3 regions of the Pantoea sp. Ae19-2 genome follow, and region 2 is predicted to be linked to each of the others. Evidence: predicted binding sites of a transcription regulator. Region 2 holds the regulator's gene; each other region holds the start of a gene.
What was found. Region 2 encodes PhoB, which activates phosphate uptake and scavenging genes when phosphate is short. Its sites were predicted from a motif close to CTGTCATAAAACTGNCNNAT; they were not measured.
Positions count from the first base shown of each region.

Region 1 (10,209 bases), 920 kb from region 2:
TTCCTGGCGCGTCAGCCTGGCGCGTTTCACGCTGCGGCTCTGGTTGCGCCGATGTTTGGCATCGCGCTGCCGTTACCCTCTTTTCTGGCGCATAAGATCCTCGACTGGGCAGAGAAACGACCTGCCGTTCGCGATGGCTATGCATTAGGCACGGGGCGCTGGCGGGCTCATCCCTTTGGCATTAACCGTCTGACGCACAGTCATGAACGTTATCGTCGCAGCCTGCGTTTTTATGCGGACGACCCGGCGATTCGTGTTGGCGGTCCCACCTATCACTGGGTACGGGAAGGCATTCATGCCGGACGCAACATATTCAGTCAGGTTGATAAAATAACGACGCCGCTACTGCTGCTACAGGCAAGCGAAGACAGCGTGGTGGATAACCGCTCACAAGATCTGTTTTGCGCCGCCATGGCGGCAGCCGGTCATCCCTGTGAGGGCGATAAGCCCCAGGTTATTAAAGGTGCACGCCACGAGATTCTGTTTGAAAAAGACAGCATGCGCGCCGAAGCATTGAATGGGATCGTCGATTTCTTTTTATCGCATCACTAGTTATCCGTTTACATTACCGGCTACGGCCAACCGACACAGATACCCGAGGTTTTCATGTACCACATTGTTGTGTCCGACCTGGACGGCACACTGCTCTCTCCCGAACACCGCCTCACGCCTGATGCCCGAGAAACGTTGCAGCAGCTGGTGGCAAAAGGCATTCACTTTATTTTCGCCACGGGCCGCCATCACATTGATGTTGGACAAATGCGCGACAAGCTGGGGATTCCGGCGTATATGATTACGTCAAACGGTGCCCGTGTGCATAATCCAGCCGGCGAACTGATTTTTAGCCATAACCTGGATTGGGATATCGCCCAGGACCTGTTCGGCCTGCAGTACCATCATCCGGAAGTGCTGACCCATGTTTATCGTGACGATGAGTGGTTTGTCAGCCGTTGCAGTCCGGCAGAGAAAGATTATTTTCGCGAATCTGATTTTCATTATCAGGTTTATGAACCGGGCATATTGCCCACTGACGGCATCAGCAAAGTCTTTTTCACCTGCGAAGAGCCTGAACACCTTATTCCAATGGAGCTGGCGATTGAAGCGCGTTGGGGAGACAGGGTCAACGTCAGTTTTTCACTGCCCACCTGTCTGGAAGTGATGGCGGGCGGCGTCTCAAAAGGCCACGCGCTCGAATCTGTGGCAAAACAGTTAGGCTTTACGCTGAAAGACTGTATTGCCTTTGGTGATGGTATGAACGACGTCGAAATGCTGAGTATGGCGGGCAAGGGCTGCATTATGGCTAATGCGCACCAGCGCCTGAAAGATACCCTGCCAGAGCTGGAAGTGATTGGCAGCAATGTTGAGGATGCCGTGCCGGCGACGCTCAGAAAGTTGTATTTATCGTAGTGCGCCTGAGCAGAAGGCCGGTTAACCGGCCTTCTGACGGCTAGGCCAGTTTTTGCTTGTGTTTATGCTCGCTGACCATAGTGAGCAGCAACAAGATCACTGCCAGCACACAGCCCACAATCATGACTAAAAATCCGCCATCCCAGCCAAAATAGTCCACCGTGTAACCCACAATGGCGCTGGCTGCAACCGATCCTCCCAGATAACCGAACAGCCCGGTAAAGCCCGCGGCCGTCCCGGCGGCTTTTTTCGGCGCCAGCTCCAGCGCGTGGAGTCCTATCAGCATCACCGGCCCGTAGATCAGGAAGCCAATAATAATCATACAGGCCATGTCCACACCGGGATGACCCGGCGGATTTAACCAGTAAACCACCGTTGCGATGGTCACCAGCGTCATAAAGAACACGCCCGTCGCGCCACGGTTTCCGCGAAACACCTTATCGGACATCCAGCCGCACAGTAGCGTGCCAGGGATCCCCGCATACTCATAGAAGAAGTAAGCCCAGGACGACTTATCCAGCGTGAAGTGTTTCACCTCTTTGAGGTAAGTCGGTGACCAGTCCAGAATGCCGTAACGCAGCAGATAAACAAACACGTTTGCCAGGGCGATATACCAAAGTAATTTATTCGGCAGAACATACTTCATGAAGATTTGTTTCGCCGTGAACTCTTCTTCATGGCTTTCGTTGTAGTCAGCCGGATAATCGTTTTTGTAGGCCTCGATGGGCGGCAGACCGCAGGACTGCGGCGTATCCCGCATCAGGGCAAAGGCCAGGATGGCAATGACAATGGCGCCAAAGGCCGGCATATAAAGGGCCGCCTTCCAGTCGTTAAACCAGGCCATTCCCAGCAGAAACAGCAGGGGAGGAATGCCGCCGCCGACGTTATGCGCACAGTTCCACACCGAGACAATGCCGCCGCGTTCCTTTTGCGACCACCAGTGCACCATAGTGCGTCCGCAGGGTGGCCAGCCCATTCCCTGAAACCAGCCACAAATAAACAACAGCACAAACATCACCATGATGCTGGAGGTTGCCCAGGGAACAAACCCCATGAACAGCATCACGAAAGCGGCCAGGATCAATCCTGCGGGTAAAAAGACCCGTGGATTAGAGCGGTCGGACACCGAGCCCATAATAAACTTGGAAAAGCCGTAAGCGATGGAGATACCGGAAAGCGCAAACCCCAGATCGCCTCGTGAGAAACCCTGTTCAACCAGATAAGGCATGGCCAGGGCAAAATTCTTTCTGACGAGGTAGTAAGCCGCATAGCCAAAGAAAATACCGATAAAGATTTGCCAACGCAGGCGGCGGTAGAGTGGATCGATACGATCCTCTGCCACCTGAGGCTGGTGTGGTGCAGGTTTAAAAATACTTAACATTAGGGTGGCCCTCCGGGCGCATTATGGTTTTGATTCCCCAGCAGGTTGGGTCGAAAGAAAAAAGGGTGCTCGCAATGCACCATTTCGCGCAGAGAATAGACAGAGGCGGACTGGGTTACTGTGATGAATGACAAATTTGTTACAGTTTTATTACAGTAAGGCGCGAAAATGCCAGGCAGATGCGCTTTTTCGCCCATTTTTAACCTCAGGCATGCTCTCCTGAGCGGATAAAAGTCGGGGTGAGGGATCGTTGCCTGATCGCCTGGTAAATAACCAGATGTCAACCAGATAATGCAGCTCTGATTCAGGACATTGTTTACACTGACGCTCTGTTTATTTCGGGGTTGTTACCGTGCTTTTATTGATTGTTACTACCATTCTGTGGGCATTCTCCTTTAGCCTGATCGGTGAATACCTTGCCGGGCAAGTGGACAGCTGGTTTTCAGTGCTGATGCGCCTGGCGCTGGCCGCCATTGTGTTTCTGCCGTTCCTGCGCTGGCGCGGCTATCGGCCTTCGACGCTCTTGCTCTATATGCTGGTAGGGATGTTGCAGCTGGGCATTATGTATTTGCTGAGTTTTGAAGCCTATCTGTATCTGAGCGTGTCAGAATTCCTGCTGTTCACCGTAATGACGCCGCTGTATGTCACCTTAATCTACGACCTGATAAGCCGAAGGCCCCTGCGCGTGGGCTACATTTTCAGTGCGCTGCTGGCCGTTGCTGGCGCGGCAATCATTCGTTATGACAAAGTCAGCGATAACTTCTGGTTTGGTCTGCTGCTGGTCCAGTTGGCGAATATCTGCTTCGCGGCGGGGATGGTGGGCTACAAACGTTTGCAGGAAACCCGTCCAATGCCGCAACATACGGCGTTTTCATGGTTTTATCTGGGCGCGGTTCTGATTGCGATCGTTGCCTGGGCAGCCTGGGGCAATCCCCATAAATTGCCTACCACGACGCTGCAATGGGGCATTCTGGTCTGGCTGGGCGTCGCGGCTTCGGGGCTGGGCTACTTTATGTGGAACTACGGCGCGACGCAGGTCGATGCCGGCACGTTGGGCATTATGAATAACATGCACGTTCCGGCCGGCTTATTGGTGAACCTGGCGATATGGCAGCAAAAACCGCACTGGCCAAGCTTTATCGCAGGAGCCATCGTGATTATGGCGTCGCTGTGGGTCCATAAGCGCTGGGTGGTAGGCAACAGCGCAAGATAGTCCGGGGCGGGCCTTGCCAGCGAGTAAACCGTAGCGGGAGAGGAATGCAGGGCATCTGGGCTGGAAACAGGCTGTGAACGCCCCTGAGCCTGACCGGAAGCAGACCGCATGACAGGCGAGCTGCTTCCGGTCAGGGCGTTTCTGATTAAGCGGGTTTACCTGTGGCGGGGCGATGAATCATCGTCAGCCCTTTAAGAAAATTACGCAGGATCTGGTCACCGCACTCGCGGTAGTTTTTATGATCCGGTTTGCGGAAGATTGCGCCAATCTCAGCCTGAGAGACCGTAAAGTTGGCTTTTTTCAGCACGTCAGGAATGTCGGTAGTTTTCAAATCAAACGCGATGCGCAGCTTTTTCATAAAGATATTGTTGTTCATCTTGCGCTCGATGGAGGGCGCAGGCGCGTCTTCACTTTTTCCGCGGCGATGAAAAATTAAACCGTTAAGAAAATATCCCATCACCACATCGGGGCAGGGTCGAAACGCCGCATCCTCATCTTTCTTCAGCCAACTGGTGATGTCCGCCTGAGCCACTTCACATTCAGCCAGCGCAAAAATCGCCACCATTTTGGCATCGTTCAGATCGAGCATATAGCGCACGCTGCGCAGAATATCGTTGTTAGTCATGGTGAGATCTTCTCATGGTAAATCGACAGGCTGCGCATTATAGGGGATTTTGCCTGCTATCGCGCAGCTTTGTCACTCACGCGATAAAACCTTCGCAGGATGCGCGGCGTCCCTGACAAAGGGCAGATGCTCGCAGGCATGCTGACGGGCAAAACGCATAAACGCTTCCAGTACCGGCTGGCGCTGTTCACCGTCGCGCACAGCGGCGTAAAGACGACTCCATAACCCTTCGCCCAGCGTTTTGGTGATCACCAGGCCCTGTTTTTCAAAACTTTCGACGACCCAGTGCGGCAGCGCAGCAATCCCCATGCGCGCCGAGACCATTTGAATCATCAGCAGCGTGTTATCGACATTCTTGAGCGCCGGACTGATCCCCGCAGGTTGCAGAAAGTGGCGCCAGATATCCAGGCGCTGGCGCTGTACCGGATAAATCATTAGCACTTCATCCGCCAGGTCTTCAGGTGAAATGTGTTCAACCTGCGCCAGAGGGTGATCTGGCGCCAGCACCAGGCGGACTTCGAAATCAAACATAGGTGAATAGAACAAGCCTGAGCGCGGCAGGATATCCGACGTCAATACAATATCCAGTTCGCCCTGCTGCAGCGCGGGCTGCGGATCAAAGGTTACGCCCGATTTAAAATCCATCATCACCTGGGGCCAGCTCTGACGAAACTTATCTAAAGCCGGTGTCAGCCACTGAATGCAACTGTGGCATTCGATCGCGACGCGCAGCGTGGTCTGATGCGGTTCGTGGCAGGCCTGAAGCGCCTGCTGAATTTGCGGCAGTATCTGCTCTGCCAGCTGCAATAAAATTTCGCCCTGCGGGGTAAAACGCAGTGGCTGACTTTTACGAACAAACAAACGAAATCCCAGCCGCTGTTCCAGATCGCTGAACTGATGTGATAACGCCGACTGTGTCTGATGAAGCTGAGCCGCAGCAGCAGCCAGCGAGCCCGTATTCTGCAGAGCCTGAAGCGTCCGGAGGTGTTTGAATTCGATCATGAGAGTCCTTCACATCGAAGCTGAATAATTTGCGCTTGAGCGACATACAGTACCCGCAGAATATAGCGGTGTAAACATCTGGACGGCTAAACATCATTGGCGACCCGCCAAAGCCGAAGACTTTCTGGAGAATAGTGAATGACTATCTTAAATCATACTCTCGGTTTTCCACGTATTGGTCTGCGTCGCGAGCTGAAAAAAGCACTTGAAAGCTACTGGGCTGGCAACAGCACGCAGGAAGAATTACAGGCGGTGGGTCGCGAACTGCGTGCGCGCCACTGGCAACAACAAAAAGCGGCCGGCGTCGATAAAGTGCCGGTGGGCGATTTTGCCTGGTACGATCATATTCTGACGACCAGCCTGATGCTGGGCAACGTGCCTGCTCGCCATCGAAATCAGGACGGATCGATTGATCTGGATACGCTGTTCCGCCTGGGCCGGGGGCGTGCACCGACGGGTGAGCCAGCCGCGGCGGCAGAAATGACAAAATGGTTCAACACGAACTATCACTACATCGTGCCAGAATTCACGCAAGGCCAGTCGTTTTCTTTAACCTGGACCCAACTGCTGGATGAAGTGGACGAGGCGCTGGCGCTGGGTCATAACGTTAAGCCTGTGTTGTCAGGACCGTTAACCTACCTCTGGCTGGGTAAGGTAAAAGGAGAACCCTTTAATCGTCTGTCACTACTGAACGATATTCTGCCCGTTTATCAGCGGGTCCTGACCGAACTGAACGCGCGCGGCGTTGAGTGGGTACAGATTGATGAACCCGTCCTGGCGCTGGAACTCCCACAGGAATGGCGCGAGGCCTTCAAAGCGGCTTACGCTGCGTTAAACGGGCAGGTCAACCTGCTGCTGACCACCTACTTCGACAGTATCGGCCAGAATCTGGATATTATCCGCACGTTGCCAGTGCAGGGCCTGCATGTGGATCTGGTGCAGGGGCAAGATGATATCCAGCAGGTGAACCAACAACTGCCCGCAGACTGGGTGTTATCTGTCGGCGTGATCAATGGCCGCAACGTCTGGCGTGCCGATCTCAGCCGTTGGTTTGAGCGTCTGCAGCCGCTGATCGCCTCACGTGAACACCTGTGGATTGGCACATCCTGCTCGTTGCTGCACAGCCCCATTGATCTGAGTGTGGAGACCCGTCTGGACGAGGAGGTGAAAAGCTGGTTTGCCTTTGCCTTGCAAAAATGTGATGAGCTGTCGCTACTGAGTACGGCGCTTCGCCGCAACGATCCCGCATCGCTGGAGGAATGGAGCGCACCGGTTCAGGCACGTGCGCATTCCCGCCGCGTCCACAACGCGGCTGTCGCACTGCGTCTGACAAATGTTCAGGCCAAAGACACCGAACGTGCCAGCCCTTACGCCGGGCGTGCCAGCACACAACGTCAGCGTTTCAACCTGCCCGCCTGGCCAACCACCACCATCGGTTCCTTCCCGCAGACCACTGAAATTCGTGGATTACGACTCGACTTCAAAAAAGGCGCGATTGATCGCGCGCATTACCGTACCGGTATCGCGGAACACATTAAGCAGGCGATAGCTGAGCAGGAGCGTTTGGGACTGGACGTGCTGGTTCACGGCGAGGCGGAACGCAACGATATGGTGGAATACTTTGGCGAGAACCTGGACGGCTTCGTCTTTACACAAAATGGTTGGGTACAAAGCTACGGTTCACGTTGTGTTAAACCGCCGGTCATTATTGGTGACGTCAGCCGTCCTGAAGCCATTACCGTTGCGTGGGCAACCTATGCGCAGTCCCTGACTGATAAGCCGGTAAAAGGTATGTTGACCGGCCCGGTCACCATTCTCTGTTGGTCATTCCCGCGGGAGGATGTATCACGTGAAACGATCGCCAAACAGATTGCACTGGCGCTGCGGGATGAAGTTGCGGATCTGGAACTCGCCGGCATTGGCATTATTCAGATTGATGAGCCCGCACTGCGTGAAGGATTGCCGCTGCATCAGTCCGACTGGGCAGATTATCTGCGCTGGGCCGTGGAGGCGTTTCGGTTAACCGCCGCTGTCGCGAAAGACGAGACGCAAATTCACACGCATATGTGTTACTGCGAGTTTAACGACATTATGGCATCCATTGCGGCACTGGATGCGGATGTGATTACCATCGAAACCTCACGTTCCGATATGGATTTGCTGGATGCATTCAACGCATTTGAGTATCCGAATGAAATCGGGCCCGGCGTGTACGATATTCACTCCCCCAATGTACCCGACGTCGAGTGGATAGAAAATCTGTTACGCAAGGCCGCACAGCGTATCCCTGAGGAACGTCTGTGGGTGAATCCGGACTGCGGCCTGAAAACTCGCGGCTGGCGCGAAACCCGACAGGCGCTGGCTAACATGGTCAAAGCGGCAAGAAACCTGCGGGGCGAAACCGCCTGATTTCCTGGTGTTGTGTCAATACGTTGTCAGTATGTTGGGGCGCCTGAGCGCCCCTTTTTTCAGTCACTTCGCGGGGGCAACACCGTATTGCGCAAACCAGGCTAACATGCGCGCCCAGCCATCGGTGGCCGATTCGGCGTGATAGCTTGGACGATAGTCGGCGTTAAAAGCATGTCCGGCCTCGGGATAAACAATGATCTCAGCTTTGGCATTGGCCGCGTGCAGTGCCTGGCGCATCTGCTCGACGCTCTCCAGCGGAATGCCGTCATCCTGACCTCCATACAACCCCAGCACGGGCGCGTTTAGATCAACGGCGATATCGATAGGATGTTTTTGCTGCTTCATGGTTTTTTCACCCACCAGGCGACCATACCAGGCTACGGCGGCGCGCAGTTGCGGGTTGTGCGCGGCATAAAGCCAGCTGATGCGTCCGCCCCAGCAGAAACCGGTAATCCCCATGCGGCGAATATCTCCCCCGTTACGGGCAGCCCAGTTCGCCGCGTGATCGAGATCTGCCAGCACCTGGCTGTCGGGCACTTTACTGACCAGCTCTTTGAACAGGGTAGGGATGTCGTTGTAATCGTTGGGATCGCCTTCACGGAAGTACAGTTCTGGCGCGACGGCCAGATAGCCCTCCAGCGCCAGCCGACGGCAAATGTCGCGAATATGTTCGTGAACGCCAAAAATTTCCTGTACCACCAGCACGACCGGCAACGGACCTTCTGCTGACTGCGGCTTCGCATAAAACGCCGGCAGGTTTTCACCCTGGCTCGGAATGGAGGTTTCCCCCGCATGGATGTTGGCGCTGTCGGTAATAATGGTGGTCGCTGCTGTGGGCTGAACTGCCGGAGCAAACGCGCCTGCAGCTGATTTTTGTGTCATATTATCTTCGGTTTTCATCGTTCTCTCCGTGCAAGCATAGGCGCAATCACGTAACTATAGCCTGGCCACCCATGACAGGTACCGGGCATTGAGTAACAGAGCTGTTAACCAATAAAATTACACTTCTCTTTAACATTCCCGCGATAGCTTCCACATCACCATATGTAGCAATACGCAAGGCGAGAGATGGATGTGTGATCTAAATCACCTTATTTTTCTTTGGGAATGTAACTTTCATTTTCTTAAGTGAATTTAGTCACATATTTACCTCGCCCGGTGACGTAAAGTGGCGTAAAAATTTTCCTTAACCCGGAGTCTGATATGACACAGTCTGACGTATTCCATCTTGGCCTGACTAAAGCTGACCTGCAGGGGGCAACGCTGGCCATTGTTCCTGGCGATCCAGAGCGCGTGAAAAAGATTGCCGGACTGATGGAAGATGCACAGCATCTTGCTTCCCATCGCGAGTTCACCACCTGGCTGGCGAAGCTGGATGGCAAACCGGTTGTTGTGTGTTCGACAGGTATTGGCGGACCTTCTACATCGATTGCCGTTGAGGAACTGGCACAGCTTGGCGTGCGTACGTTCCTGCGCGTGGGAACCACTGGGGCGATTCAGCCCCATATCAACGTCGGCGATGTTTTGGTCACCACAGCATCAGTGCGCCTGGACGGTGCCAGCCTGCATTTCGCCCCCATGGCGTTTCCGGCAGTGGCGGACTTTACCTGTACGACGGCATTAGTCGCGGCGGCGGAAGCCTGTGGCGCTAAAACCCATATCGGTATTACGGCCTCTTCTGACACCTTTTACCCGGGTCAGGAACGATACGATACCTTTTCAGGCCGTGTCGTAAAAAGCTTCCAGGGCTCTATGCAGGAGTGGCAGCAGATGGGCGTGTTGAACTACGAGATGGAGTCGGCGACCCTGTTAACCATGTGTGCCAGCCAGGGGCTGAGAGCCGGGATGGTAGCGGGCGTTATCGTCAACCGCACCCAAAAAGAGATTCCGGATGCCGTCACGATGAAGCAGACGGAAAGCGACGCGGTGAAAATCGTGGTGGAAGCCGCGCGCCGTTTACTGTAATTCCCCTGTTTTAACAGACAGGCCCGTGATCGGGCCTGTCTGTCCTGCCACTCACAAGCCTTTGCGTCGCCTCTTCCAACGCCAGCAAATATATCTGGACATTCATACAGTGCGAATTTACCTTTTCCTTCATTAGCCTGACCAGCGGGGAAAATATGGATCAGCACATCATTATCTACATCTGCCTGGCGCTTGCCGGCCTTGGTG
Region 1 is NZ_JBCHWE010000001.1:3,739,244-3,749,452, reverse strand. Features, by position in the region: gene pldB (lysophospholipase L2) at 1-552, shown strand, start outside; gene yigL (sugar/pyridoxal phosphate phosphatase YigL) at 607-1,407, shown strand; gene glpT (glycerol-3-phosphate transporter) at 1,448-2,788, opposite strand; gene AAIE03_RS17190 (carboxylate/amino acid/amine transporter) at 3,141-4,001, shown strand; gene AAIE03_RS17185 (YehS family protein) at 4,147-4,626, opposite strand; gene metR (HTH-type transcriptional regulator MetR) at 4,699-5,628, opposite strand; gene metE (5-methyltetrahydropteroyltriglutamate--homocysteine S-methyltransferase) at 5,767-8,037, shown strand; gene AAIE03_RS17170 (dienelactone hydrolase family protein) at 8,101-8,937, opposite strand; gene udp (uridine phosphorylase) at 9,241-10,002, shown strand; gene rmuC (DNA recombination protein RmuC) at 10,158-10,209, shown strand, end outside.
Region 1: a site for PhoB is predicted at 2,925-2,944, ahead of glpT (glycerol-3-phosphate transporter). Genes of this name have one in related genera too.

Region 2 (10,209 bases):
TCGGTCACGACCTTGAGGCCATTTTCACGCTGCTTCGCGACCACGTCCCGAATCGCGTCGTTTTCAATATCGCGCAGTTCATCAGCGCCGATCTCACCCGCATGAAATTTTTCGCGGGCATGCTTAATAGCGGCGGGACGAAGAAAGCTGCCAACGGTGTCGGCGCGAAACGGGGCGGTTTGTCTTTGCATGATCACTCCTGGTCACCGGCCAGATAATTTCGGGCGGGAATAGTTACACAATGTTATTTTAGCCTTCCAGATGGCTAAACGTCTGGATGTAGATTCCCACGCGATGTGCTCATGTGCAAACGAATAATATTCACTGGAGATGAAATAATTTCATGTTGCGAGGCCGGATTCTGACTGTGCTCCCCTTGAGGTTTGCACCGAGGCAATCGGCGGGAATTTATGCCCCTGATGCGGCACAGGTCCCCGCCAGCCATGCGGCAGGAACGGGAAAACATGGGCGAAGGCGGTAACCCCTTCGCCTGTGGGCGAGCGGGGAAACTTACTGGAGGGAGGCGCGCGCCAGGTTCATTTGCGTTTCAGACAGCGGCAGATAGCCGGCCTCGATGACGCGCTGCTGCCCTGCACTAGACAGAACCTGTTCCAGAAAGGCGGCTAACAACGGCGGCAAGGGCTTACCTGGCACTTTATTAACGTACAGATAGAGCGGACGTGCCCAGGGATAGCGACCGCTGCGGATGGATTCAGGATCAGGCGCAACGGCTTCCCCCCTTTTTGTGATAACCGGCAGCAGTTTTACCCCACTCAGGTGAAAACCGAAGCTGGCATAACCGATGCTGCGCGGATCCCCGGCGACCGCCTGTACCACCGCCGCCGAGCCGGGAAACTCCGCCACGTCGTTGCGGAAATCGCCCTGACACAGCGCCTGCTGCTTGAAGAATCCCCATGTGCCGGAGGCCGAGTTGCGGCCATAGCGCTGGATAGATCGCTGCTGCCACTCAGCCTGATGCAGACCCAAATCGCCCCAGCGTTCGGGCACCTCGTTTGCGCCACACAGACGCGTGACGGAGAACAACGCATCAAGCTGGCGGGGATCGATGGACGTCAGCGGATTGCGCTGGTTGACCACCACCACCAACGCGTCCATCGCTACCGGCACGGCCAACGGAGGATATCCGTATCGCGCCTCAAACGCCTGGCGCTCATCCGCCTGCATGGGACGGCTCATTGCCCCTAACTGGACGGATCCGGCTGTCAGCGCGGTTGGCGCCGTTGAGGAGCCCGATGCCTGAACCTGCACATTTACCCCGGGTGACTGACGGCTAAAGTCATCGCCCCACAGGGTCATCAGATAGCCGAGCGTGTCCGAGCCTGCGCTGCTGAGATTGCCTGAAAGCATCATAGGCTGTGCCTGCACCAAGGCAGGCAAGAGAGAAAAGAACAGCAAAAAAAGAAGGCGCATCGTTCCGGTCCGTCAGCAGTTAATGAACCGCATTCTCCTGCATCCCGTTAGTCACAATCAACCGTGGTGCCAGGGTAAAGGTAAAACAGGTTTCCTGGTGCGGGATGCTGGTGATCTCCAGCCGCGCATTGTGATGGCTGAGCGCATGCTTCACGATGGCCAGCCCAAGACCGCTGCCGCCGGTCGCACGTGAACGCGCTTTATCCACCCGATAAAACCGCTCTGTCAGGCGCGGGATGTGCTCAGGTGGAATGCCGGGGCCGTTATCACAGACTGTAAATACCGCGCCCTGCTTGCTGCGCAGCCAGCTGATATCAATGCGCGTCCCCTCGGGCGTGTGGTTCACCGCGTTGTAGACCAGGTTGGAGATAGCACTGCGTAATTGTTCATCATTGCCAAACACTTTCAGGTGAGGATCGGTATGAAAATGGATGGCGTGACGTCCGCCGCTCAGGGTTTCAGCTTCATGCTGCAGGAGTTTGAGCATAACCGGTACATCAACCTTTTCTTTCAGATTAATGGCCGGAGCCGCCTCGATGCGCGACAGCGTCAGGAGCTGTTTGACCAGGCTATCCATTCGCCGGGTTTGCTCCGACATGGTGTGCAACGCTTTGTCCCGTGAGCGCTGATTCATGACGGAGTCATTCATCATTTCCAGATAGCCCTGAAGCACCGTTAAAGGCGTGCGCAGTTCATGGCTGACGTTGGCAAAGAAGTTTCGCCGTGCCCCTTCAAGCTGATGCATCTGGGTTACGTCGCGAGCCACCATCAGCCACTGGCCTTCGCTGTAGGGCATCACACGGAATTCCATGTGGTGCTGGTTATTCAGCACCAGCGTAAGCGGCTTATCGAAATCACGTTGCCGCAGATAGCGAGAAAATTCAGGATAACGCAGCAGATTAAGGATATTTTGCCCGTTATCTTCTGGCCAGCGCAGCCCCAGGTGCTGCTGGGCCAGGCCGTTGCACCAGAAAATAGTGCCCTCTTCGGTGGTAAGTATCACGGCGTCCGGCAGCGACTCCGCGCCGCTGCGAAACCGCTTAATCAGATTACCTAATTCGCGCCGCCGCCGCCGGTTGCGCAGTTGCATTTGATACAACCCGTAAAACAGCGGTTCCCAACTGGCCTGTCCGGACGGTGGCGTCATCGTGCGATCCAGCCACAGCCAGTGAGACAGGCGCATCAGGTTGTAAAAATGCCACAGTAAAATACCGACTACGCTCAGTAACAGCAGCCACGGCAAATAGCCGAACAGCAGGCCGAGCACCAGCGCAGGCAGACACGCCAGCACCAGTTCGGACAGTAATCTCTTCCAGGAGAGGCGTTCCAGCACGGTTAAAGCTCCGTTTAAAAGCGGGCAGAGAAACGATAACCTGTTCCGCGTACGGTTTGTACCATGCGATCGTGGCCGGTCAGTTCCAGCGCCTTACGTAAACGACGAATATGAACGTCAACCGTACGATCTTCAACATAGACGTTAGTGCCCCAGACATGATTGAGTAACTGCTCACGGCTGTAAACACGTTCAGGATGGGTCATAAAGAAATGCAGCAGCTTGTATTCTGTCGGCCCCATTTCCAGCGGTGTGGTTTCTGACATCACGCGATGCGAAGAGGGATCCAGGCTCAGGCCCTGCATTTCGATCACATCTTCTACCGCCATCGGCGAAATACGACGCATAACGGCTTTAATTCGCGCCATCAGCTCTTTCGGGGAAAACGGTTTGGTGATGTAGTCATCGGCACCGACTTCCAGTCCGCGTACACGATCTTCTTCCTCGCCGCGCGCGGTGAGCATCATGACCGGTATATCACGCGTCATGGCTTCACGCTTAAGATGTTTAATAAATTGTATGCCGCTGCCGCCGGGTAACATCCAGTCCAGCAGGATCAGGTCAGGCCAGGGTTCAATCAGCTTGCTGACGGCGCTGTCATAATCTTCTGCCTCAATCGGCTGATAATCGTTTTGTTCCAGTACGAAACATAACATTTCACGGATTGGAGCTTCATCTTCCACAACTAAAATGCGCTTAGCCATTATTACTCCTGCAGGTAGGACGGCTTTCACTGATATTTGCGGCGCCATTATGCGTCAGTTTTGTGACACTTTTATGAAAAAGTTAGCCATAAAAACCGGCCTGCAACAACCATTTATGACAACATGACGACATGTTTTGTGGCTTTAGTGACTGAGCCAGTATAATTGCCGGGCAAATCGATTTGGCAGGGAGTTTTATGCGCATTATTCACACCGCGGACTGGCACCTGGGGCAGTTCTTCTATAACAAGAGCCGCGCCGCCGAGCACCAGGCCTTTCTTGACTGGCTGTTAATACAGATCGAACAGCATCAGGTCGATGCGCTGATTGTGGCGGGTGACCTGTTTGATACCGGTACGCCGCCCAGCTATGCGCGTGAAATGTTTAACCGCTTCGTGGTGGCGTTACAGCCCAGCGGCTGTCAACTGGTGGTGCTGGCGGGCAATCATGACTCGGTGGCAACGCTGAATGAATCGCGCGAACTGCTGGCCTGTCTGAACACCCGGGTCGTTGCCACGCCGCAGGAGAGTGACGACGTCATGATCCTGACAACCCGTCAGGGTGAACCCGGCGCGCTGCTGTGCGCGATTCCCTATCTGCGCCCGCGCGACATTATGCGCAGCCAGGCCGGTCAGTCTGGACGGGATAAACAGCTCAGCCTGCTGGAGGCCATCAGCGCCCATTATCAGCGCAGCTTTGCGGCGGCACAGGCGCTGAACATGTCCCTGCCGATCGTGGCGACCGGCCACCTTACCGCCCTTGGCGTCAGCAAAAGTGACTCCGTGCGCGATATCTACATCGGCACGCTGGATGCGTTTCCTGCCTCGGCGTTTCCGCCGGCCGATTACATCGCCCTTGGACATATTCATCGCGCTCAGCGCGTCGCGAACAGCGACCATATTCGCTACAGCGGCTCCCCTATTCCGCTGAGCTTTGACGAGCTGGGCAGCGAAAAAAGTGTCTGTCTGCTGACTTTCAGACCGCACGGCCTGGAAACCCTGACCCTGCCGGTTCCCACCTTCCAGCCGATGCAGATGCTTAAAGGCTCCCTGGCGCAAATCAGTGAGCAGCTCGCTCACCTTTCCCCTCCCAGCGGAGAGAAGCCGGTCTGGCTCGATATAGAAGTCACCACCCAAGAGTACTTAAGCGATCTGCAGCGCCAGGTTGAAGCGCTAACGGCAGATTTACCGGTGGAAGTGCTGCTGTTACGCCGCAGTCGTGAACAGCGCCAGCACAGCCTGGCGCAAACGGATAACGAAACCCTGAGCGAACTTAAGGTCGAAGAGGTTTTTGCCCGACGCCTGGCGCTTAATGAGGAGCTTGATGACAAGCAGATCGCCCAGGTCACGACCCTGTTTAAGCAGACGCTGGCCGACCTGGAGGCGAACCCATGAAGATCCTCACGCTGCGATTCAAAAACCTGAATGCGCTGAAAGGAGAATGGTTTATCGATTTTCGCACCGAACCTTTCGCCAGTAATGGTCTGTTTGCCATTACCGGCGCGACAGGTGCCGGTAAAACCACCTTACTGGACGCTATCTGCCTGGCGCTGTATCACCAGACGCCGCGCCTGGGTGCGATTTCTCAGGGCCACAACCCGCTGATGACGCGCGACTGCGCCGAGTGCCTGGCCGAAGTCGAGTTTGAAATCAAAGGTGAGGCCTGGCGGGCATTCTGGAGCCAGAACCGCGCACGAGGCACGGCCGACGGCAAACTGCAGGCTCCCCGCGTCGAGCTGGCTCGCTGCGCAGATAATCAGATCGTTGCAGACAAAGTGGGCGACAAGCTCAAGCTTACCGAAACGCTTAGCGGCCTGGATTTTGAACGTTTTACCCGTTCAATGATGCTGTCACAGGGCCAGTTCGCCGCATTTCTTAACGCCAAAGCGAATGAGCGCGCAGAGCTGCTGGAAGAGCTGACCGGAACGGAAATTTACGGGCTGGTTTCCATGGCCGCGTTTGAGCGCCATAAAGAAGCCAAAAATGCGCTGGAACTGATGCGCAGTCGGGCAGGCGGCATGGCACTGCTTGATGAGGCGACCCGCGCCGGGCTGCAGCAACAGCAGGCAGCCCTGACTGAGGCCGAGCAGCAACTCAGCCGTCAGTTTGACACCGCTCAGCGGCAGCAGCAGTGGCTGCAGCTGGCACAGCAGCTGAGCGCGGATGCTGAACAGGTGAACGCCGCCCGTCAGGCCGCCAACGCGGCGAGTCAGGCGGCAGAGGCCGATCGCCAGCGTCTGGCACGAAGTGAACCGGCAGAAAAACTGCGCGGTGCGCTGCAACAGCGCGACAACCTGCAGACTGAACGCGCGGAGCTGCAACAGCGTCAGCAGCAGTTAAACCAGCAGATGCAGGCGACGGCCCACGAGCAGCAGCAGTTGCAGCAGCGTTATCAGGAAACCGAAGCGGCGCGCGAACAGGTGCGTTTGCAACAGCACCAGCAGGAAACGCTACTGAGCGGACAGGTTATTCCACTCGATCAGGCGCTCTCGGCCCTGCAGCAGCAAATTCAACAGCTGCAGCATGAAACCGCACAGCAGCAGGCGAGCTGTACGCAGCGTGAACAGGCGATGCAAACCGAGCAACATAAGGTCAGCGATCTCCAGCAGGCGCTGGCACAGCAGCAGGCGCGTCGGCAACAGCTGGCGGATATGCCGGTTTGGGGCGAAAATCTTCCGCTGTGGCAGGACCGCTTTGCTCAACTGGCCCGCCATGAAACCGATCAGGCGGCGTCGGCGCAGCAAATTCAGCAACAGGCGTTGCAGCTTCATCAGCGCCAGCAGCAGGTCGAACAGCTGCAACAACAGCTTGCGCCATTGAAGCAGGCCGGGCAACTCACGCAGCAGACCTTGTCTGACGCTGAGCAAGCACTAACATCGCTCCATAAGGCGCATCCTCCCGAAGCCTTGCGTCAGGCCTTAAAGCAGTTAACTCAACAGCGTGACGCACGTCAGACGCTGACGTTACTTGCAGCCCAGTGGCAGCCGCTACATCAGCAGCGCGGTCAGTATGAAAAACGGTTACAGGATCTGGAAAAAGCCTGCCAGCAGGCTGAGGCTGAATTACTGACGCTGCGGGAAACATGGAAGCGGGAAAAACAGCAACTCACCGACGTGGAGAAGATTTGCCAGCTTGAAAGCCATATTGCCGATCTGGAAGAACACCGGGCGCGGCTGGAGGCCGGGCAACCCTGCCCTTTGTGCGGTTCCTGCGAACACCCCGCGGTTGAAACCTACCGCACGCTCGAAGTCAGCGCCAACCAACAGCGCAAAGCCGTGCTGCAAAAACAGGTGGAAGCACTGAGCGAAACCGGTACGGCCAAAAATGAGCAGATAAAACACCTTAAGGGCCAGCAGCAGTCTCTGCGCGACGAGCTCGCCAGTGTAGTGCAGCAGCTGGATGCATTGACCCAGCGCTGGCAGGCACTGAGCGGTGAGCTTGCGCTTATCTTCACTCTGAACGACACCGACGCGCTGGACCACTGGCTGCAGGCGCAAAGCCGTCAGGAACAGGCATTAACTTCGCAGACAGAGACGCTGGAACACGCCGAGCGAACGTATCAGGCGGCAAAAGAACAGCATCTGCAACAGCAGCAGACACAGCAGCAACACCAGCAAACGCTGCAGTTGACGCAACAGCAGCTGGAGAACGAACACCAGGCGTTACTGACTTTACAGCGCCATCACCAACAGGCTCAGGCGAATGCTCAGCCGCTCCAGGAGGGGCTGGCGCAACAATTCGCAGGCTTCGGCCTGACGCTGCCTGACAGCGCACAGCGCGACAGCTGGCTGGCTGAACAGCAACAGCGCTGGCAGCAGTGGCAGGAAAGTGAGCGGTTGCTTGCTAACTTGCAGCCTCAGTTGGCGCGCGCGGAAAGCCAGGCTGACGCCCTGCGCCAACAGCTGCAGCTTGAGCAGCAGCGCCTGAATCAGCAGCAACAGCAGCTCGCCGCACTGGACCAGCAATACCGCGAAAAACGTCAGCAGCGTGAGGCGTTGTTTGGCGATCGGGATGTCATTCAGGCCCGTCGGCAGATGCAGGAGAGCGTCGAGCATCATGAGGCGCAGCTGACGCAGCAGCGTGAAAGGCTGCAGCAGTCTCAGGCTGAAGCCAGCCGCCTCCACGGCCAACTGACGTTGCTGGAGAGCCAGCTACACAGGTTGGGCACTCGCCTGACGGACGCTGAGCAGCACTTCAACGCCGCGCTGACTGCGGCGGAATTCCCGGACGAGGCGAGCCTGCGCGCCGCGTTGCTTGACGAGCATGAAGCGCAACAGCTTCGCCAGCGACTGCAGCAGATCGATCAGCATCTGCTCCATCAACAATCCCGCCTGGCAGAGCTGCAGCAACGGCTGGCAACCCATGAGCAGGCTAAACCCGATAAGATGCCTGAGTCCGCCGATGCACTGACCACACAGCTGGAAGCGTTGCGGCATTCTCTGAGGGAGAACGCCAGTCAGCAGGGACAACTGCAGCAGCAGTTGCAAAGCGACGCCAGCCTGCGGACCCAGCAGCAAACGTTGCTGGCTCAGATTGCGCAGGAGGAAACCACGCTGGCGCAGTGGGCGTTGCTTAACGATCTGATCGGCTCGGCGACCGGGGATAAATTCCGGCGCTTTGCCCAGGGACTCACGCTCGATCACCTTGTGGCGCTGGCTAACCGCCAGCTGGATCGTCTGCATGGTCGCTACCTTTTACAGCGCCGCGCCATCGATGCGCTGGAACTGGACGTGGTGGATACCTGGCAGGCGGACAGCGCACGCGATACCCGCACGCTGTCAGGTGGAGAAAGCTTTCTGGTGAGCCTTGCGCTGGCGCTGGCGCTATCCGATCTGGTCAGCCATAAAACCCGCATCGAGTCGTTATTTCTTGATGAGGGTTTCGGCACGCTGGACGCAGAGACGCTGGATACCGCCCTGGATGCGCTGGATGCGCTCAATGCCAGTGGAAAAACCATTGGCGTGATCAGTCACGTCGAGGCGATGAAAGAGCGCATTCCGGTGCAAATTAAGGTCCGCAAAATGAATGGCCTGGGTTACAGCAAACTTGAATTGCCGGGTACGTAAGAGGTTAATTATGTTGAGATGTACAGGAATCATGGCGGCCACGATGCTGCTGCTGGCAGGATGCAGTCATCATCCTGAGGCTTCCGAAGCGCAATGCGCGTCAGGCCTGCCCCAGGCGCAGTGTCAGGACGTGAACCGCTATATTCGCGAGGTCAATGCGTCCGTCATGCGCAATTTTCACAATGCGAAAAACTATGTGGGCCAGCGTTGCCTGGTGACGGCACAGCGTCGCCCGGATGGGCGCTATAACGTGATGCGAACAGAAGGAAATGAGTCGCTGTGCCTCAAGGCCTGGCAGAGCGTCAGCAGCGCGCGGGATATGCCTTTGCCTCCACCGTACGCCCCACAGCAGCTCGTCTTTGCCTTCGCGCCGGTTCGCTGAGCCAGCCCTGTGCATCCTTCAGTATGTTGCACAGGGCCGCAGGCCACGGCGGCGTTTATTCCGGCCACAGCCAGGCCGCGCCGCGCACACCGCTTGAATCCCCGTGCATCGCTTTCAGCACCGGCGTTTCACACTCGCCGCCAAAAACCCATTTCTTCATCAGCGTGGGCACCGTCTGGTACAGACGGTCCACGTTGCTCATGCCGCCGCCCAGCACAATCACGTCGGGATCGATCAGGTTGACAACCTGAGCCAGGGATTTTGCCAGACGGATTTCATAGCGGCTCATTGCCAGGGCAGCCACGGGATCCTGCTGCTCCAGCAGTTTGACAATCTCAGCGCCTTTGCGCGCCACACCGCTTAACCGCTGATAGTCGATAGCAAAGCCGGTACCGGAAACAAAGGTTTCAATGCAGCCCTGCTGGCCACAATAACAGGGGACTTCCACGCGGTAACGCAACTCGTCTTCATCCATCCACGGCAAAGGATTATGACCCCATTCGCCCGCATTGCCGTTGCCGCCAATGCGTGACGCGCCGTTTATCGCTACGCCTGCGCCCGAACCGGTGCCGATGATTACCCCAAACACCAGTGCCTGCCCCGCGCCTGCGCCATCGACCGCTTCGGACACGGCCAGACAATTCGCGTCATTGGCTATGCGGATGTCACGATTCAGCGCCTGCGCCAAATCTTTATCCAGCGGCTGACCGTTTAGCCAGGTGGAGTTCGCGTTTTTCACCCGCTGCGTATAGGGCGAAATCGTGCCCGGAATACCTAAGCCTACCGTCCCGGTTTGGCCGGTTTTTTCTTCGGCGAGGCGGACTAAATCAACGATGGCCTGCACGGTCGCCCGGTAGTCGTCACGGGGCGTGGAAATCCGATGGCGAAACAGCTCTTTTCCCTCGCCGGACAGCGCAATCACTTCTGTTTTGGTGCCGCCCAAATCAATGCCTATGCGCACGGTTTATTCCTCATTATTCGTTAGGGTGTTTTCTACACTAAAAGGCGAATGCCTGAAAGGCAATGAAACCGCTACGATGTTTCGCTATCATGCGCACACTTAGTGAGATTTGTGCGCCCGATCGCGCCACGGTAAGGAATCCCGATGTTGTGGTTTAAAAATATGATGGTTTATCGTCTGAATCGTGACATTCCGTTGTCCGCAGACGACATGGAAAAACAGCTGGAGGCTTTCACCTTCTCGCCCTGCGGCAGTCAGGACATGAGCAAGACCGGGTGGGTGGCACCGATGGGCAATCGCAGCGATGCCCTGACCCACGTCAACAACGGTCAG
Region 2 is NZ_JBCHWE010000001.1:2,817,942-2,828,150, forward strand. Features, by position in the region: gene AAIE03_RS13115 (cobalamin-independent methionine synthase II family protein) at 1-191, opposite strand, end outside; gene AAIE03_RS13120 (PstS family phosphate ABC transporter substrate-binding protein) at 511-1,431, opposite strand; gene phoR (phosphate regulon sensor histidine kinase PhoR) at 1,451-2,764, opposite strand; gene phoB (phosphate response regulator transcription factor PhoB) at 2,779-3,468, opposite strand; gene sbcD (exonuclease subunit SbcD) at 3,666-4,862, shown strand; gene AAIE03_RS13140 (AAA family ATPase) at 4,859-8,533, shown strand; gene AAIE03_RS13145 (cell envelope integrity TolA C-terminal domain-containing protein) at 8,544-8,915, shown strand; gene mak (fructokinase) at 8,971-9,876, opposite strand; gene rdgC (recombination-associated protein RdgC) at 10,021-10,209, shown strand, end outside.

Region 3 (10,209 bases), 300 kb from region 2:
TGAGCTGGCAGCAACGCATCCAGCAGGCGCTGATACAGCGCCGTGCTGAAGATGGCTGGCGCGAACGGCGCGTGATTGAAGAGAATCAGACGCGCCTGATCCGCCATGCCGGTCAGACCTTTCGCCATTTCTCCAGTAACGATTATCTTGGGCTGAGCCAGCATCCCGCCGTCATGGCGGGCTGGCAACAAGGCGTGGACGAGGCCGGTGCCGGTGCGGGTGCATCGGGCCATGTAACCGGTTTTCATCGTTTACATGCCGAGCTGGAAGCACAGCTGGCAGACTGGCTGGGCTATTCGCGCGCGCTGCTGTTTATTTCCGGCTTTGCAGCGAATCAGGCGGTGATTCACCTGCTGGCAGAGAAAAATGACCGCATTCTGGCCGACAAACTGACGCATGCTTCGCTGCTGGAGGCCGCCAGCCAAAGCCCTGCTCAGCTGCGCCGCTTTACCCATAACGATCCTCTCAGTCTGGCTAAGCGCCTCGATGCGCCCTGCGAAGGGCAAACGCTGGTGGTAACCGAAGGGGTTTTCAGTATGGACGGCGACAGCGCGCCCCTTCAGGCGATCGCCGACCGGGCGAAACATGCCGGTGCCTGTTTGCTGGTCGATGATGCGCACGGCATAGGGGTGACGGGCGAGCAGGGACGTGGCAGCTGTTGGGCACAGGGCATGAAACCCGACCTGCTGGTGGTGACCTTTGGCAAAGCCTTTGGCGTAAGCGGGGCCGCGCTGTTGTGTGATGAGGCGACCGCCGATTACTTTGTGCAATTTTCCCGTCATCTGATTTACTCCACGGCGATGCCGCCAGCCCAGGCCAGTGCGCTGTTAGCGTCGCTGAAACAGGTGCAGGCGGGTGATGACCGCCGTCAACGTCTCGCGCGTAATGTCGCCCATTTCCGGCACGGCGCGGCCTCGTTGCCCTGGCAACTTATGGCGTCGTCCAGCGCCATTCAGCCATTAATCGTCGGGGATAACGGCGAGGCGCTGGCGCTGTCTGCGCGCCTGGCCAGGGCGGGCTGCTGGGTCAGTGCGATCCGTCCGCCGACCGTGCCGCCGGGCACGGCCCGTCTGCGCATCACGCTTACCGCCGTCCATGAGCCAGAGGATATTGATGCCCTGCTGGAGGCGCTGTATGACGCTGCAGGTTGATAAAGGCGCGGTTGCACGGGCATTTGGCCGCGCCGCATCTCAGTATGATCACTATGCTGAACTCCAGCGGCTGAGCGGGGACGCGCTACTGGCGCAGGTGCCAGCGCACAGCGGTTTGCAACTGCTGGATGCCGGATGCGGAACCGGCTGGTACAGCCGGATATGGCGCGATCGGGGTAAAGAGGTCACGGCGCTGGATCTTTCCCCGCAGATGCTGCAACAGGCCCGGCAAAACGGGGCCGCGCATCACTATCTGGCCGGCGATATTGATGCTCTGCCACTGGCAGACCAGTCTGTTGACCTCGTATGGAGCAATCTGGTGGTGCAGTGGAGCGAGAATCTTCAGGCGGCGCTGATGCAGTTTAACCGGGTACTCAGGCCCGGCGGCTGTCTGCTGTTTTCCACCCTGAGCGCGGGCTCCCTGCAAGAAGTGCATCAGGCCTGGTCACAGGTGGATGGCCGTCTCCATGCGAACCGCTTTTTGCCTGCACAGGAGATTGCTGCCGCCTGTGAAACACAGCGTCTGCGCTGCCATGCGCAAACCCTTACCCTGCATTTTCCCGATGCGCTGAGTGCAATGCGCTCCCTGAAGGGCATCGGGGCAACGCATCTGCATACCGGACGGTCTGGCTGCGTATTAACGCGCCAGCGTCTTGCTCAGCTCGAAGCCCACTGGCCGCGGGATGAGCAGGGTTTCCGCCTCAGTTACCATCTTATGTTTGGAGTGACACAATGTTGAATCGCTGGTTTGTTACCGGTACCGACACCGAAGTCGGTAAAACGGTTGCCAGTGCGGCGCTGCTGCAGGCTGCCACCGCCGCAGGCTACCGCAGCGCGGGCTATAAACCTGTGGCCTCAGGCTGCGAGCTCACCGCAGCAGGCGTGCGCAACAGTGATGCGCTGACCTTACAGCGTTACAGCAACGTCCCGCTGCGCTACGAACAGGTCAATCCACTGGCGTTTATGGAGCCGACTTCACCTCATATCGCCAGCGCGGATGAGGGCAGACCGATTGAGTTTGCCACGCTGTCGGCGGGGCTGCGGGAACTTGAGCCGCTGGCAGAATGGATTTTGGTGGAAGGTGCGGGCGGCTGGTACACGCCGCTTTCTGAGACGCAAACCTATGCAGACTGGGTTGAGGAGGAGCAGCTACCGGTCATTTTGGTGGTGGGCGTCAAGCTGGGATGTATCAATCATGCCATGCTGACTGCCGATGCGATTCGCGCACGCGGCCTGCACCTGGCGGGCTGGATCGCCAATACGGTACAGCCACCCGGCCAGCGTTATCAGGCCTACCTGGCGGCCTTAACGCAGCGGCTTCCTGCACCTTGCCTGGGCGTGATCCCCTGGCTAACCCAGGAAGACCAGCAGGCAAACTGTGGACATTATCTGACGCTGCCGGATCGATCAGGCCACCGTTAACCACTTCTCCAGGGTCGCGTCATCCAGCTGGGCGACGTTGCCCTGTGCCACATTGCGCCCGCGATGCAGCAGGAGAAAGTTGTCAGCCACGCGGCGAATCAGCGAGACGCGCTGTTCAAGCAGCAGAATCGTCAGGCCGTAGTCACGATTAAGGCGACGAATCAGATTCCCCATCTCTTCTTCCAGCCAGGGCGCCATGCCGTCGGCGGGCTCATCCAGAATCAACAGGCGGGGCTGCAGCACCAGCGCACGGGCCAGAGCCAACTGCTGCTGCTGATAGACCGGCAGGTCGCCGCTGCGCTGCTGACGCAGCGAATAGAGGGCGGGTAACAGATCAAAGATCATTTCCGGGATCGCCCGATAACCGTCATTCGCCTGTGCGCCTGCCAGTAGGGCAATGAGTAAATTATCCTCAACGCTCATCTGAGTAAAAATGTGGCGCCCCTGCGGAACAAACCCGATCCCCTGTCGGGCCCGCAGCTCAGCAGGCTGCGAGAGCAGGTCTTCCGGCGGTGAGCCATCCTGCTGCCAGCTGATCGTCCCGCTGTTAATCGGTAGCTTGCCCATAATGCAGTTCACCAGCGTGGTTTTTCCCATACCGGGGCGTCCCAGTATGCCGGTGCAGGTGCCGGGAGGCAGATCAAGATCCACATTCCAGAGAATATGATTTTTACCGTAAAACTGATTCACCGACCGTAAACTTAGCATCTGACGCGCTCCTTCCAGATAATTAACCTGAATGCTTTCGCCGTTCATTTCTGGTAAATCGCTCTAATGAGATAGCGGCGCATTTCACGCGGCTACTGCCTGTAACACTCAGATGAGAGAGCATGCAATTACCAGGCCAGAGTCTCAACGGTGAGTGGAGTCGGGGCTAACCAGTGAAAATCACCCTGTTTAAAGATAAATAAAAGTTAACAATTCCACGTCAGGACGCTTACGCGGTACAGCGTTGGTGCAGGTTCATGAAGCCGGGAAGTGCACCTGCTCGTTAATGGGGCAATAAAAAAAAGAAAAGTGAGACGCACTTGTCGCCGATCAAGGCACGGATTGCGCTGATAGCTAAATCACTACCCGTTAGCGTCAGAAAATAAGCGAAAAAAAATATTTTTTTATCGCCCAAAGGGGAGTGAAAAAAATTATACACAGCCGATGTGCAAAGGGCTGTCATTAGTTATCCACTATTCCTGTGGATAACCTTGTGCATTAGGTAATGAAAACAGGTTGGAAGCGAGGAAATACGGGGCCTGGTAACCCGATGATGAGAATCTGGGCTTTTTAAAGTAACGACATTAATTCAGTGACTTAGCAAAAAACAAGCCTGCCGGATTGGGGCCGATTCATCAAACTGCAATTTTATGACACATGCTTGACAAATGTTAAATCAATATCGGGCTTGGGGATAACCTTGCGCAACAGAATCCGGTTAGCGCGCGCGATAATGTCAAAGAGTCAAGCGTAAAGTGGTTGCCGTTACTGTGCATCAATACTGTTATTATATCCAGTATTTTTTTCTGGCAAAATCGCCATAGCAGAGTAAAATAATGGGCTGCCCGCCGTCTTTCATCTGCAGGAACCGCATTCATGAGTAAAGATTTTAAACTGAACTCCGCTTTCAAGCCTTCCGGCGATCAGCCAGAGGCGATCCGTCGTCTTGAAGCCGGACTGGAAGATGGCCTGGCGCACCAGACGCTATTAGGCGTTACCGGATCGGGTAAAACCTTTACCGTGGCTAACGTGATCGCCGATCTTAACCGGCCCACCATGGTGCTGGCACCGAACAAAACGCTGGCGGCCCAGCTGTATGGTGAGATGAAGGAGTTTTTCCCGGACAACGCGGTGGAGTTTTTTGTCTCCTATTACGATTACTACCAGCCTGAAGCCTATGTCCCAAGCTCTGACACCTTTATCGAAAAAGACGCCTCGGTTAACGAACACATCGAGCAAATGCGTCTTTCCGCCACTAAAGCATTACTGGAGCGGCGTGATGTTATCGTCGTTGCCTCGGTGTCGGCCATTTACGGTCTGGGCGATCCCGATCTTTATCTGAAAATGATGCTGCACCTGACGCGCGGTATGATCATCGACCAGCGCAGCATTCTGCGTCGCTTGTCAGAGCTGCAGTACACGCGCAACGACCAGGCGTTTCAGCGCGGCACCTTCCGGGTGCGTGGCGAGGTCATCGATATTTTTCCGGCAGAGTCCGATGATATGGCACTGCGGGTGGAGTTATTTGACGAAGAGGTCGAGCGCCTGTCCCTGTTTGATCCGCTCACCGGGCAGGTTGAATCGGTTGTACCGCGTTTTACCATCTATCCGAAAACGCACTATGTTACGCCGCGTGAGCGCATTCTGCAGGCCATGGAAGACATCAAGGTTGAGTTGGCCGACCGGCGTAAAACCCTGCTGGAAAACAACAAACTGCTGGAAGAGCAGCGCATCACTCAGCGCACCCAGTTTGATCTGGAGATGATGGGCGAGCTGGGCTACTGCTCCGGCATCGAAAACTACTCGCGTTACCTGTCGGGCCGTGGGCCGGGAGAGGCGCCGCCTACGCTGTTTGACTATCTCCCCGCAGATGGCCTGCTGGTGGTGGATGAGTCCCACGTCACGATTCCCCAAATTGGCGGCATGTACCGTGGCGACCGTGCACGTAAAGAGACGTTGGTAGAGTACGGTTTCCGACTGCCTTCGGCGCTTGATAACCGTCCGATGAAGTTCGAAGAGTTTGAAGCGCTGGCCCCTCAGACGATCTATGTGTCGGCAACGCCGGGCAAATATGAGCTGGAGAAATCCGGCGACGAGGTCATCGATCAGGTGGTGCGTCCAACCGGCCTGCTGGATCCGATTCTTGAGGTCCGCCCCGTGGCGACGCAGGTTGATGATTTACTGTCTGAGATCCGCCAGCGCGTTACGATCAACGAGCGCGTCCTGGTGACCGTCCTGACTAAACGCATGGCGGAAGATCTGACAGAGTACCTTGAAGAGCACGGTGAAAAGGTGCGCTATCTGCACTCGGATATCGACACGGTGGAAAGGATGGAAATCATTCGTGACCTGCGTCTGGGCAAATTTGACGTACTGGTTGGGATCAACCTGTTGCGAGAAGGGCTGGACATGCCTGAGGTATCGCTGGTGGCCATTCTGGATGCGGACAAAGAGGGCTTCCTGCGTTCGGAGCGTTCGCTGATTCAGACCATTGGCCGTGCGGCACGTAATATTAACGGTAAAGCGATTCTGTATGGCGACAAGATCACGCCTTCAATGGCCAGAGCGATTGAAGAAACGGAACGCCGCCGTGAGAAGCAGCAGCGGCATAACGAAGAAAACGGCATCGTGCCTCAGGGCCTGAACAAGAAAATCACCGATATTCTGGAACTGGGCAATAACGTGGTGAAAACGCGTGGTAAAGCCAAGCCCGCTAAGCGCAATGCCGCTGAGGCAGACGCCGATTACCTGGCGTTGTCCCCCCAGGCGTTGCAGAAAAAGATCCACGAGCTGGAAGGGCAGATGCAGCAACATGCGCAAAACCTGGAGTTCGAACAGGCGGCTGGCCTGCGCGATCAGCTGCAGGAATTGCGCACATTGTTTATTGCGGTGTCCTGATTCAGTTAAATCCCTGAACGGCGTGCTCCAGCGCGGCGCGCAGCAGTTGGCGGTCGTGGCGGTACTTGATATCGGCGGCCTCCAGCGGTTCACGAATAATCAGGCGGTTTTCCACCCGGCTGACGTCCGTGGACGGGCCAACTACGATCGCGTCGATCACCCGCTTGCCAATGTAGTGCTCCATCATCGCCAGTTTGTCGGCCACGGTAAGCGTTGCCGCCGCAGGACTCAACTCGCGGCCCAGGTTGCCGATAAACACCATGTTAGCGGGCGTCCGGCGTAATGCCTGCGCCATCTCTTTCATGAGCAGAATGGGCATCAGGCTGGTGTAAAAGCTGCCCGGTCCAATCAGAATCAGATCGGCTTCTGCAACGGCATCGAGCGCCTCGCGGGTGGGCTGCACGGCAGGATGCAGCATCAGTTCCTGCGGTGGAAGCTGCATGGCGTCGATAGCGGTTTCCCCATACACCGCGTTGCCCTCGCTATCGGTTGCAACTAAATCAACCGGATGCTCTGACATGGGGATTAAAAAGGCGTCAACTTTCAACAGGTTTCTGATGATGTTGACCACTTCCAGCGGCCGCACGCTAAGGTGATCCAGCGCTTTCAGTATCAGGTTACCCAGATTGTGTCCGGCCAGTTCACCGTTGCCGGTAAAGCGATATTCGAACATGGCGGAGGCCACGCTCGGCTCCGTGATCAGCTGGTTAATACAGTTACGCAGGTCGCCCCAGGCGATGCCACCTTCTGCGCGACGAATGCGGCCCGTGGAGCCACCGTTGTCTGTCGTGGTCACAATGCCTGTGAGGCGTGAACCCAGAGGGGACAGGGCCGACATCACGCGTCCTAATCCGTGTCCGCCACCTAAGGCCACCACGCGATCCAGGTCCGCCAGTGTTCGATTCATACTTCTCCTTTTCACGTCTGCGCCGGCCAGCGGCCCGGTTGATGCAGACGGGGGTAATTTACGTCAATGCTTACCGGGTATTTTAACTTATCCTGTGAGCGAAATACGGTGAAAGTTAACGTTATGCAGCACACAGAGTAAAAGCCGTGGATGGCGCATCACCACTAATCGCGCTACCATCTGTATACCGCGTTGACCAGCCGGTTAACGTACACTCAAGCCTGAATGCCTACGTCGGTGGATAGGGGATTCAGGCCGTAGCCTACGCGCTGCCAGGGTGCAGGAAGAAATGACTGCATCTCCCGAATTGGAAAGGTGTTCTGGTGTCACAATTTACTGATGCATTTGCGCGCAAATTTTACTATTTGCGCCTGTCGGTCACGGATGTATGCAACTTCCGTTGTACCTATTGCCTGCCCGATGGCTATCAGCCAAACGGTATCCGCAATAAAAGTTTTCTCTCGCTGGATGAAATTCGTCGGGTCACGCGCGCCTTCGCGGCGGCGGGCACGGAGAAAGTGCGCCTGACCGGCGGTGAACCTTCATTACGTCGCGATTTTACCGACATCATTGCGGCGGTCAGAGAAAACGCGGCTATCCGCCATATCGCCGTCACCACCAATGGTTACCGGCTGGCGCGTGACGTTAAGCAGTGGCGCGATGCCGGACTCACCGCCCTGAACGTCAGCGTGGACAGCCTTGATGCACGCCAGTTTCATGCCATAACCGGTCAGGATAAATTCCACCAGGTGATGGCCGGGATTGATGCGGCCTTTGAGGCCGGCTTCAGCCAGGTCAAAGTGAACAGCGTGCTGATGCGCGACGTCAACAGCCACAACCTCACGACCTTTCTTGACTGGATCCGTACGCGCCCCATTCAACTGCGTTTTATTGAGCTGATGGAAACCGGTGAGGGCGGTGCGCTGTTTCGCGAGCAGCACGTGTCGGGCGAGGTGATCCGCGATCGACTTCTCGCGCAGGGCTGGCAGCGCCGTATCAGCGGCCGCAGCGATGGCCCGGCGCAGGTGTTTTATCATCCGGATTACGTGGGTGAAATCGGGCTGATCATGCCGTATTCCAAAGATTTTTGCGCCAGCTGTAACCGCCTGCGGGTTTCCGCTCAGGGTAACCTGCACCTGTGTCTGTTTGGCGATGGCGGCATTCCGCTGCGTGATTTACTGGCGTCCGACGATCAGCAAGATGAATTGCAGGCGCGCATTGCCAGCAGCCTGGGCCAGAAGAAACAGACGCATTTCCTGTTGCAGGGTAATACCGGTATCACACAGAATCTTTCTTACATTGGCGGTTAATTGCAGGAGCAAATATGGGTAAACCAGCCAGCGAGTTTCAACCGTTACAGCTTGCCACGCTGACGGTCTCAGACAGCCGTGATGCCAGTAATGATACGTCCGGGGATTATCTGCGTGAGGCCGCGGCCGAAGCCGGACACAGCGTCATCGACCACGCCATCGTGCCCGACAATCTTTACCGCATTCGGGCTATTGTCTCACGCTGGATTGCCAGTGAAGACGTTCAGGTGGTCATCGTCAACGGCGGCACCGGCTTTAACCTGAAAAACAGCACCCCTGAGGCGCTCCTGCCGCTGTTCGATCGGGAAATCGAAGGCTTTGGCGAGCTGTTTCGCATGATTTCCTATGAAGACATTGGCGGTTCGACGTTACAGTCCCGCGCGGTCGCCGGTCTGGCAAACCAGACGTTAATTTTCGCGGTTCCCGGCTCGACATCGGCCTGTACCAGCGCCTGGGAGCGCATCATCGCCGATCAACTGGATGCCCGTACGCGTCCCTGCAACTTTGTTACTCATTTAAAGAAGCTTTGAGCATGTCACAACTTACCCACATTAACGCCGCTGGCGAAGCCCATATGGTGGATGTTTCCGCTAAAAACGACACCGTGCGCGAGGCACAGGCTGAAGTGCTGGTGCTGATGAAGCCGGAAACCTTACAGATGATTATTGAGGGCAGTCACCACAAAGGTGACGTGTTCGCGACGGCGCGCATCGCCGGTATTCAGGCGGCAAAACGCACGTGGGAGCTGATCCCCCTTTGCCATCCGCTGATGCTGAGCAAAGTGGAAGTCGCGCTGGTGGCTGAGCCAGCGTGGAACCGGGTGCGCATTACGTCACTGTGTCGGCTCACCGGGAAAACCGGGGTAGAAATGGAAGCCCTGACGGCGGCCTCCGTAGCCGCGCTGACCATCTATGACATGTGCAAGGCGGTACAAAAAGACATTGTCATCGACCAACTGCGCCTGCTGCACAAAAGCGGCGGCAAAAGCGGCGATTTTCAGGCGGTTGCCCATGATTAAGGTGCTGTTTTTTGCTCAGGTGCGGGAACTGGTGGGCACCGATTCGCTCACCCTGGCTTCGGATTACCCCGATGTGGCGGCGCTGCGGGCTGCTCTGGCGCAGCGGGGCGAACGCTGGGCGCTGGCGCTGGACAGCGAACGTTTACTGGCTGCGGTTAACCACACGCTCACCGCACTGCATCATCCCCTGCAGGACGGGGATGAAGTGGCCTTTTTTCCGCCGGTGACGGGAGGATAAATGGACACGCAAATTCGGGTGGGCCCGGCTGCCTTTGATATGGCTCAGGAGTACCAGTGGCTGGCAGGATGTCCAGAAGACGGCGCTGTGGTGACCTTTACCGGCAAAGTGCGCAATCATAATCTGGGAGATGATGTGGCGGCCCTGACGCTGGAGCATTATCCCGGCATGACGGAAAAGGCGCTGCAGGAAATCATTGATGACGCACGCCAGCGCTGGCCGCTGCAGCGGGTTTCCGTGATTCACCGCATTGGTGAACTCTTCCCCGGCGATGAAATTGTGTTTGTTGGCGTCACCAGCGCACACCGCAGCAGCGCGTTTGCCGCCGCGGAGTTTATTATGGACTACCTGAAAACCCGCGCTCCGTTCTGGAAACGTGAAACCACCGAACAGGGCGACCGCTGGGTGGATGCGCGCAACAGCGATCATGAGGCCGCTCAGCGCTGGGATTAGGGGCGAGCGTTGCGCTGCGGGGGCAAACCGGATCTTTCCCTACGCGTGCTCGCCGCCGCCCTCGTCGCGTTGCAACGGCATCACGTTACCGTCCAGCGCGTTGA
Region 3 is NZ_JBCHWE010000001.1:2,517,286-2,527,494, reverse strand. Features, by position in the region: gene bioF (8-amino-7-oxononanoate synthase) at 1-1,151, shown strand, start outside; gene bioC (malonyl-ACP O-methyltransferase BioC) at 1,135-1,890, shown strand; gene bioD (dethiobiotin synthase) at 1,884-2,573, shown strand; gene AAIE03_RS11665 (ABC transporter ATP-binding protein) at 2,559-3,281, opposite strand; gene uvrB (excinuclease ABC subunit UvrB) at 4,158-6,179, shown strand; gene AAIE03_RS11655 (gluconeogenesis factor YvcK family protein) at 6,181-7,086, opposite strand; molybdenum cofactor riboswitch at 7,287-7,420, shown strand; gene moaA (GTP 3',8-cyclase MoaA) at 7,407-8,396, shown strand; gene moaB (molybdenum cofactor biosynthesis protein B) at 8,411-8,926, shown strand; gene moaC (cyclic pyranopterin monophosphate synthase MoaC) at 8,929-9,414, shown strand; gene moaD (molybdopterin synthase sulfur carrier subunit) at 9,407-9,652, shown strand; gene moaE (molybdopterin synthase catalytic subunit MoaE) at 9,653-10,105, shown strand.
Region 3: a site for PhoB is predicted at 3,919-3,938, ahead of uvrB (excinuclease ABC subunit UvrB). Genes of this name have one in related genera too.